Regions from separate parts of the Geobacillus sp. LEMMY01 genome, predicted to be linked through region 3. Evidence: riboswitches for the same ligand, from Rfam matches in the RefSeq annotation. Region 3 holds a riboswitch; each other region holds the start of a gene.
The links. A riboswitch is a leader RNA that binds a small molecule or an ion and turns the genes downstream of it on or off. The one in region 3 is predicted to bind S-adenosylmethionine.
Positions count from the first base shown of each region.

Region 1: it holds a riboswitch for S-adenosylmethionine, as region 3 does, so the genes downstream of both, B1A75_RS08435 (phosphoadenylyl-sulfate reductase) here and B1A75_RS04000 (bifunctional homocysteine S-methyltransferase/methylenetetrahydrofolate reductase) in region 3, are expected to answer to the same signal.
Region 2: it holds a riboswitch for S-adenosylmethionine, as region 3 does, so the genes downstream of both, mtnW (2,3-diketo-5-methylthiopentyl-1-phosphate enolase) here and B1A75_RS04000 (bifunctional homocysteine S-methyltransferase/methylenetetrahydrofolate reductase) in region 3, are expected to answer to the same signal.

Region 1 covers NZ_MVKA01000014.1:11,084-14,352, reverse strand. Annotated here, with positions in the region: gene B1A75_RS08445 (low molecular weight protein-tyrosine-phosphatase) at 1-396, opposite strand, end outside; gene B1A75_RS08440 (DUF1128 domain-containing protein) at 749-973, shown strand; SAM riboswitch class I at 1,103-1,207, shown strand; gene B1A75_RS08435 (phosphoadenylyl-sulfate reductase) at 1,333-2,040, shown strand; gene B1A75_RS08430 (phosphate transporter) at 2,056-2,184, shown strand; gene B1A75_RS19295 (hypothetical protein) at 2,144-2,311, shown strand; gene sat (sulfate adenylyltransferase) at 2,339-3,269, shown strand, end outside.
Region 2 covers NZ_MVKA01000007.1:84,826-88,094, reverse strand. Annotated here, with positions in the region: gene B1A75_RS05140 (pyridoxal phosphate-dependent aminotransferase) at 31-1,218, shown strand; SAM riboswitch class I at 1,303-1,411, shown strand; gene mtnW (2,3-diketo-5-methylthiopentyl-1-phosphate enolase) at 1,483-2,724, shown strand; gene mtnX (2-hydroxy-3-keto-5-methylthiopentenyl-1-phosphate phosphatase) at 2,721-3,269, shown strand, end outside.
Region 3 covers NZ_MVKA01000005.1:68,747-72,015, reverse strand. Annotated here, with positions in the region: gene B1A75_RS04010 (ABC transporter ATP-binding protein) at 1-785, opposite strand, end outside; gene B1A75_RS04005 (zinc ribbon domain-containing protein) at 1,122-1,505, shown strand; SAM riboswitch class I at 1,619-1,721, shown strand; gene B1A75_RS04000 (bifunctional homocysteine S-methyltransferase/methylenetetrahydrofolate reductase) at 1,791-3,269, shown strand, end outside.

The DNA of each region.
Region 1 (3,269 bases), on a different contig from region 3:
AAAATTCCCGGTATAATACGGATCAGGCACATCGTCTTTTTCCCGGTCGGGAACAAAGTCAAGCAACCGGGCGAGCACCGCTTTCGAACGGGAGCCAGCCAATCGGCGCAAATCGTTCAAGTTGGCTGCGTCCATGGCGATGATGTAATCAAATTCTTCCAAGTCACGGTGGTTCACTTGCCGGGCGCGGATGCCGGAGTAGTCGATCTTGTTTTCAGTCAAAACCCTTCTTGTCCCCACATGCGGCGGCTCACCGACATGCCAGCTGCCTGTTCCCGCCGAATCAACGACAATCAGCCCGTCAAGCCCCCGCTCTTTCACCAAATGGCGGAAGACCGCTTCCGCCATCGGCGATCGGCAAATGTTTCCAAGACAAACAAACAGCACTTTAATCATCCAAACAGCCACCCCTCTCGCTATGTCCACGGTGCTTTCCACCGTTAGTTTTCCTTCTTTCCTTTTCATCTAGCCCCTTTTTGGCCCTAGAAGGAAGGTCGGTGATGTAACGAAAAAACACTCCAGGGGGGAGCTTTCGCGAATGGATCAACAACTCTTCCGCGCGTTCACGACAACCATTTTGAAGAAAACGCGGTGTTTCACCAACCTTCTACACTGGCACTATGCATGTGCACCTACATTTTACCACATCATCCGTTTTTCATCAGAAAAGCAAGCCATGCAATCTCTCCCCATTCTTCCTGCACCTATGGTACAATACATAGTAACTTGCCATGAAAGGAGCAAACCAATGGATTTATCAAAACGGTCGGCGGAAAACGTCGCCTACATGATCGAACAGCTGAAGCAAAAGTTGAAAGTGCTGAACTTGGATGCCATCAAGCCGTCCCATTTTTCCGAGGAATGGTACGATGAATTGAGAGACATTTACGAGATGGTGATGAAACGCGAGACGTTCAGCCCAAGCGAAATGCAGGCGATTGTCGAAGAGCTCGGAAGCCTGCGCAAAAAATAACGTTCCCATCTGCTGCTAGGCAGGCAATGCAGCTGTTTCGCATAAAAACAATTCCTATCGAAAAACTATGATTGACATTATCGTCAATTGTGCTAAAATTTTAATCAATTAAATGACATGCGTTGCATACGTTGCTCGGGAGTGAGGGAGGAATTGGCTCAATGAACTCCGACAACCTGCCACCTATAGCAAAGTGCCAATTCCAGCTAAAGAAGATCTTTAGTAAAATAAGGGGCGCCCTTTCTCCCGCTCTTTCTGGTTAATGCAAGGAAGGATTTTTGCCGCCGAATTGCCGTTTGGCCGCTATATATCCGACTAATTATGTGGATTTTCTTTGATTTTATGAGGAGGAGAAACCGATGCTCACGTATGATCAGTGGGAAACGGCGGAAAAACCGTCTTTTCCGTTCGATAATGAAACAAAAGGGGCTCTTGACGTCCTCGCTTGGGCGTATCGCGAATACGGCGATGAGATCGTATACGCGTGCAGCTTCGGTGTTGAGGGGATCGTGCTTATTGATCTCATCTCCCAAGTCAAGCCGGATGCGGAAATCGTATTTTTGGACACTGGTCTGCATTTCCGGGAGACGTATGATACGATCGCAAAAGTGAAAGAGAAATATCCGGCGCTTCGCATCGTGATGAAACAGCCGCGCCTAACGTTAGAAGAACAAAAGGCGCAATTTGGCGACGAGCTTTGGAAACGCGACCCGAACAAATGCTGTGAGCTGCGCAAAGTCATTCCGCTGCGCGAGGTGCTGACCGGGGTGACGGCGTGGATTTCCGGCTTGCGCCGCGAACAATCGCCGACGCGGCGGCATGTCGAGTACATCAACAAAGACGACAAATTCCGTTCTATTAAAGTTTGTCCGCTCATTCACTGGACGTGGAAGGATGTATGGAATTACGTGTATCAACACAACCTTCCGTACAATGTACTTCATGACCACGGCTACCCGAGCATCGGCTGCGCCCCGTGCACGACGCCGGCTACAGATCCGAACGACTTGCGCTCCGGGCGCTGGGCCGGCCAAGGGAAGACGGAATGCGGTCTTCATCTCGCTTAAGGAGAGAAAAACGATATGCTCCTTGCCATTGCTTTGATCGCATCCTTTTTCTTCGCCATGAACATCGAGGCGAGCGGCGCGGCGGCCTCGATGGGCGTCGCTGATGAATCGGACGCCATTCCGATTCGTCAAGCTGCTGTTTGACAGCGACGTCTATACGGTCATCGCCATCTTGAGCGTCTGCTTGGCGACGCTTGGCGTCATCAGCTTAAAAAAACGGTCGCCGAAGAAGAACGTTCGCTTCACGAACATGGCGGCGGCATTTAATTAACATCTATCAATCTAGGAGGTTATGAACATGAGCTTAAGCACCCCGCATGGCGGTACATTAATCAATCGTTGGAATCCGGACTATCCGCTTGATGAGGCGACCAAAACGATCGAGCTCTCCAAAGCCGAACTGAGCGACTTGGAGCTAATCGGAACGGGCGCCTACAGCCCCCTCACTGGTTTTTTAACGAAAACGGATTACGACGCGGTTGTTGAAACAATGCGTCTTTCTGACGGCACCGTCTGGAGCATTCCGATCACGCTTGCAGTGACGGAAGAGAAAGCGAAAGAGCTTTCGGTAGGCGACAAAGCGAAACTTGTTTATGGCGGCGACGTCTACGGCGTCATTGAGATTGCTGACATTTACCTCCCGGACAAAACGAAAGAAGCGAAGCTCGTTTATAAAACGGATGAACTTGCTCACCCAGGCGTGCGCAAACTGTTTGAAAAGCCGGATGTGTATGTCGGCGGGGAGATTACGCTTGTCAAACGGACCGACAAAGGCCAATTCGCCGCGTTTTATTTTGATCCAGCGGAAACGCGGAAAAAGTTTGCTGAGTTTGGCTGGAACACCGTTGTCGGCTTCCAAACGCGCAATCCGGTTCACCGCGCCCATGAATACATTCAAAAATGCGCGCTCGAGATCGTTGATGGCCTGTTTTTAAACCCACTCGTTGGCGAAACGAAAGCGGACGATATTCCGGCTGACATCCGGATGGAAAGCTATCAAGTGCTGCTGGAAAACTATTACCCGAAAGACCGCGTTTTCCTCGGCGTCTTCCAAGCTGCGATGCGCTATGCCGGTCCGCGTGAAGCCATTTTCCACGCGATGGTGCGCAAAAATTTCGGCTGCACGCACTTCATCGTCGGCCGCGACCACGCTGGTGTCGGCAATTATTACGGTACGTATGATGCGCAAAAAATCTTCTTGAACTTTACGGCTGAAGAGCTTGGCATTA
Region 2 (3,269 bases), on a different contig from region 3:
TTTCAAGAATTTTTTAAGAAGGTGTGGGCGATGACGATCGAAATTCCTTTTTCCGAGCTGCTTGAGCAGTTGCCGAAGCAATTTTTCGCCTCGCTTGTCGCGAAAGTCGGGGAGAAAATCAAGGCCGGATGCGACGTGATCAATTTAGGGCAAGGCAACCCGGATCAGCCGACGCCAAAGCATATCGTTGAGGCGATGCAGCGGGCGGCGGCCAATCCGAAATATCATAAATATTCGCCGTTTCAAGGCTACTTCTTTTTGAAAGAAGCCATCGCCGCGTTTTACGCGCGTGAATACGGGGTGAACATCGATCCAGACCGCGAAGTCGCCATTTTGTTCGGCGGCAAGGCCGGGCTTGTCGAGCTGCCGCTTTGCCTCGTCAACCCGGGCGATGTGGTGCTTGTCCCGGATCCGGGCTATCCGGACTATTGGTCGGGGATCGCGCTTGCCCGCGCGCGGATGGAAATGATGCCGCTTGTTGCGGAAAACGGTTTTTTGCCGGACTATGAAGCCATTCCGGCGGCAGTGGCCGACCGAGCGAAGCTCATGTTTTTAAACTATCCGAACAATCCGACCGGCGCGACGGCGACAAAGGAATTTTTCGCGGAGACGGTGGCGTTTGCCGCCAAGTACGGCATTGCCGTCGTGCACGATTTCGCTTATGGGGCGATCGGCTTTGACGGCCGGAAACCGGTCAGCTTCCTGGAAGTCGATGGGGCGAAAGACGTCGGCGTCGAAATTTATACGTTTTCGAAAACATACAATATGGCCGGCTGGCGTGTGGCGTTTGCCGTCGGCAACGAGCGGATCATTCGGGCGCTTGAGCTGCTTCAGGATCATTTGTATGTCAGCTTGTTCGGCGCCATCCAGGAAGCGGCCGCTGCTGCGCTCCTTGGTCCGCAAGATTGTGTCACGGAGCTGGTCGCATTGTATGAGGCGCGCCGCAATGCGTTCATCGCTGCGCTCTGCGAGATCGGCTGGGAAGCGCCGGCGCCATCCGGGTCGTTTTTCGCTTGGCTTCCGCTGCCAAAAGGCATATCATCCGCACAGTTTGCCGACATGCTGCTTGAGCGGGCGCATGTCGCCGTCGCACCGGGCATCGGGTTCGGCGAGCACGGCGAAGGGTATGTGCGCGTCGGCCTCTTGACCGATGAAGCGCGGCTTCGCGAAGCAGCGGAGCGGATCGGCCGCCTCGGATTGTTTGAAAAAAATTTTTGAAAAATGATTGACAACGCCAATCGGTGATGTCATAATTCAAAGTAAATTTGCCAATCGTTTGACAAGTGCATAAACAAGCAGGCTTTCTTATCAAGAGCAGGCGGAGGGACGAGCCCAATGAAGCCCGGCAACCGGCTTGGCGCGCGCCAAGCACGGTGCTAATTCTTGCAGCGGAAACGCTGAGAGATAAGAAGAGCGCCATGGATGAGTGACGCCTCTTCTTATGAAGAGGCGTTTTTATTTCGAGATTGAGAGGGATGAACGATGAGTGCAGTGATTGCAACGTATTTGCTTCATGATGAAACAGACATTCGGAAAAAGGCGGAAGGGATCGCGCTCGGCTTGACGGTTGGCACATGGACGGACTTGCCGGCATTAGAGCAAGAGCAGCTCCGCAAACATAAAGGGGAAGTCGTTGCGATCGAAGAGCTTGACGAAAGCGAGCGGGTAAACGCGTATTTCGGCAAGCGGCTGAAGCGGGCGATCGTGAAAATCGCCTACCCGACAGTCAACTTCAGCGCCGATTTGCCGGCTCTGTTGGTGACGACGTTTGGCAAATTGTCGCTTGATGGGGAAGTGCGGCTGCTTGATTTAGAGTTTCCGGATGAATGGAAGCAACAGTTTCCCGGGCCGCGCTTTGGCATCGCCGGCATTCGCGAGAAAGTCGGGGTGCATAACCGCCCACTGTTGATGAGCATTTTTAAAGGCATCATCGGCCGTGATTTGGCGTACTTGACGTCGGAATTGAAAAAACAGGCGCTCGGCGGCGTTGACCTGGTCAAAGACGATGAAATTTTGTTTGACAGCGAGCTGTTGCCGTTTGAAAAGCGGATCACCGAGGGCAAAGCGGCGCTTCAGGAAGTGTACGAACAAACGGGCAAGCGGACGTTGTATGCCGTCAACTTGACCGGCAAAACGTTTGCGTTAAAGGACAAAGCGAAACGAGCCGCCGAGCTTGGCGCCGATGTGCTGTTGTTTAACGTCTTCGCTTATGGGCTTGACGTGCTGCAAGCGTTGCGTGAAGACGAGGAGATTGCGGTGCCGATTATGGCTCACCCGGCGTTCAGCGGCGCCGTTACGCCGTCGGAGTTTTATGGGGTGGCTCCTTCACTTTGGCTTGGAAAGCTTTTGCGGCTCGCCGGCGCCGACTTTGTCCTGTTCCCGTCGCCGTATGGCAGCGTCGCCTTGGAGCGTGAGCAGGCGCTTGGCATCGCAAGGGCGCTCACCGACGACCAAGAGCCGTTCGCTCGGGCGTTTCCGGTGCCGTCGGCCGGCATTCACCCGGGATTGGTGCCGCTCATCATCCGCGATTTCGGCCTTGACAGCATCGTCAACGCCGGCGGCGGCATCCACGGCCATCCGGACGGGGCGATCGGTGGCGGACGGGCGTTTCGCGCGGCGATCGACGCGGTGCTGGCCGGCCGTCCGCTTCGTGCGGCGGCAGCAGAAAACGAAGCGCTGCAAAAAGCGATCGACCGCTGGGGCGTCGTTGAGGTGGAAGCATGACGAAACAGCTCGTTCTCTTTTGTGATTTTGACGGCACAATTACGGAAAACGACAACATCATCGCCATTATGAAACAGTTCGCTCCGCCGGAGTGGGAGGCGTTAAAAGACGACGTTCTCGCTGAGCGCATTTCCGTTCAGGAAGGAGTCGGGAAGATGTTTTCCCTCCTTCCGTCCACGTTGAAGGATGAAATTGTGGATTTCCTGCGGTGCACCGCCCGGTTGCGCGCGGGATTCCGAGAGTTTGTCGCGTTTACGAAAGAGCGGGGAATCCCGCTTTATATCGTCAGCGGCGGCATTGACTTTTTCGTCTATCCGCTGCTTGAAGGGCTCATTGAACCGGAGCGCATTTTTTGCAACGGCTCCGATTTCAGCGGCGAGACGATTCGCATTACATGGCCGCATGCGTGCGACGGTGAGTGCCAAAACGGCTGCGGCTGCTGCAAGCCATCGCTCCTTCGCAAGCTTGCCCGCCCGGACGGGTACCATGTCGTCATCGGCGATTCGATTACGGATTTAGCGGTGGCGAAGCAAGCGGATTACGTG
Region 3 (3,269 bases):
CACTCAAACCGCTTGCCCGTGAACTCGACCAGAAAATCTTCGATCATGCGCCCCGATAAAATGTTCGATTCACCGATAAAATCGGCGACAAACCGGTTGATTGGTTCATCGTAAATCTCTTTTGGTGTCCCAAATTGCTGAATTTTACCTTTATTCAGAACAAAAATGTAATCGGACATCGCCAGCGCTTCTTCTTGATCATGCGTGACAAAAATAAACGTAATGCCCAATCGGCGTTGGAGCTCACGCAATTCGTACTGCATTTCCGTGCGCAGCTTCAAATCCAAGGCCGATAGCGGCTCATCCAAGAGCAAAACTTCTGGCTCATTCACAATCGCCCGCGCAATCGCGACGCGCTGGCGCTGACCGCCGGACATCTCTTGAATGCGGCGGCGCTCATAGCCTTCCAAGTTGACAAACCGGAGCGCTTCGCTCACTTTTTGGCGGATGTCCGCTTCTTTCATTTTTTTAATGCGCAAGCCAAAGGCGACATTTTCAAATACGTCCAAATGCGGGAACAAGGCGTAATCTTGAAAAACGGTATTGACTTGCCGCTTGTTCGGCGGGACGTGATGAATCGGCTTTCCATGGAAATAAATCGTTCCTTGCGTCGGTTCGATAAACCCCGCAATCAGCCGCAAAATCGTCGTCTTCCCGCACCCTGACGGGCCAAGCAGCGTATAAAACTTCCCGCGCTCCATCGCAAAACTCACATCATCCAATACCACCATGCCGTCGTATTCCTTTGTCACTCGCTCGAAGCGGATGATCTCTTCCCCGTTCACTTCCAGCCCCCCGTCTTCTTCATCTCCATCATTCCTAATTAGAACATAGAGACAATGAAAGTGCAATGACAAAACGATCGTTGAACGGTCTTCCCACCCATGCCAATGCTTAAGAAGCGAAAAATGGTCGACGATGCAATTGATAAGGCAACATACCGCCCGTTTTCCTCTCTTACAGAAGCTTGTCTGTCAGACATAATCAAGGGAGCGGAAAATGAATCCAATGAAAAGTCTAATATTTTGGCCTCTATCTGCTCAAACGTTTCTATTGAACATGGCAAAAACCAATTTTTTCTATTATAATATATCTATGAATTCTGTTAGGGAGGAATGAAATTGAAAAGCATTAAACCCGGCCGCGGCCCGTCGATGCAAGGACTCTTCGGCAGCATCGCCGCTGTGTTGTTCGGCATCTTTTGGATGGTGATGGCATTCTCCATCACCGCGGACTCGCCGTTTCCCGCCGCCCACTTTTTTCCGTTTTTCGGCCTTGTCGTCATCGCCATCGGCGTATTTCAAGCGTTTTACCATTACAAAAATGCGACGGGAAAACAACGCATGTCCTTATTGGACATTGTCGACAGCGAGGAAGAGCCCGACCCGCTGAACGTCCGATTTGGAAGCCATAAACAGCCAAACAAGCATTGCCCTCATTGCGGCGGGCATGTGCAGCACAATTTCCAATTTTGCCCCCGATGTGGGAAAGCGCTTCTCCCTTGATCCGAGAAATTCTTTTTTGAAATTTCCTTGCTTCACCGTATTGAATAATTTCGAAAAATACATTAAATTATATAGTAATCATCAAAACGCTACCGCACAATTGCATACGGATATTCTTATCAAGAGAGGGGGAGGGACTGGCCCGGTGAACCCTCAGCAACCTGGCCCGCGGCCAAGGTGCTAAATCCAGACAGGCGGAAGCCTGGAAGATAAGAAGAAGCGAATGAAAAGTCTTCTTCTTAGAAGGCTTTTTTCTTTTACTACGGAGAAACGGGGGAATCGAACGTGGGATTGCTGGATGAGTTGAAAGAACGCATTCTCATCGCTGACGGAGCGATGGGGACGCTTCTATATTCGCACGGCATTGACCGTTGTTTTGAAGAATTGAATCTATCCAATCCAGATGAAATCGTTCATATTCACGAGGCGTATATCGCCGCAGGCGCCGACGTCATTCAGACGAATACATACGGCGCCAACTACGTCAAACTCGCCCGCTACGGCCTTGAAGATGAGGTGCCGGCCATCAACCGCGCGGCGGTGCGGCTCGCCAGGCAAGCGGCAAACGGACGGGCATACGTGCTCGGGACGATCGGAGGGCTGCGCACGTTAAACAAAAGCGTCGTCACGCTCGAAGAAGTGAAGCGGACGTTTCGCGAGCAGCTGTTTGTCCTGCTGGCTGAAGGGGTCGACGGCGTGCTGCTGGAGACGTATTACGATTTGGAAGAGTTGGAGACGGTGCTTGCCATCGCCCGCAAAGAGACCGACTTGCCGCTTATCGCTCACGTCTCGCTCCATGAAGTCGGCGTCTTGCAAGATGGCACGCCGCTCGCGGACGCCCTTGCCCGCCTAGAGGCGCTCGGGGCCGATGTCGTCGGACTGAACTGTCGTCTCGGTCCGTATCATATGCTTCGGTCGCTCGAGGAAGTGCCATTGCCGGAACGCGCCTTTTTGTCGGCGTATCCGAACGCCAGCCTTCCGGATTACCGCGATGGGCGGCTTGTCTATGAGACGAACGCTGAATATTTCGAGGAAACGGCCAAAGCGTTCCGCGACCAAGGGGTGCGCTTGATCGGCGGGTGCTGCGGCACGACGCCGAAACATATCGAAGCGATGGCAAAAGCGCTCTCCGACCGAACGCCGGTGACGGAAAAAACGGTGAAACGGCGCGCGGTGTCTGTATCAGTGCAAGCGGAGCGGCCCGCCCCATCTCCCCTTCCCGAGCTTGCCCGCACGCGCCGCTCGGTCATTGTGGAGCTGGATCCGCCGAAAAAATTGGGGATTGACAAGTTTCTTGCCGGGGCGAAAGCGCTCCATGACGCCGGCATCGATGCGCTGACGTTGGCCGACAACTCGCTCGCCACGCCGCGCATCAGCAACGCCGCTGTCGCCACGATCATCAAGGAGCGGCTCGGCATCCGCCCGCTTGTGCATATTACATGCCGCGATCGCAATTTGATCGGCTTGCAGTCGCATTTGATGGGCTTGCATACGCTCGGCATCACCGACGTGCTCGCCATTACCGGCGACCCGTCGAAAATCGGCGACTTCCCAGGGGCGACGTCGGTGTATGATTTATCATCGTTCGATTTGATCCGCTTGATCCGCCAGTTTAACGAAGGGCTGTCGTACTCGGGCAAACCGCTTGGGCAAAAAACGAACTTCTCGATCGGCGCAGCGTTCAACCCGAACGTCCGCCATTTGGATAAAGCGGTCGAGCGGATGGAGAAAAAAATCCAATGCGGCGCCCATTATTTCTTGACC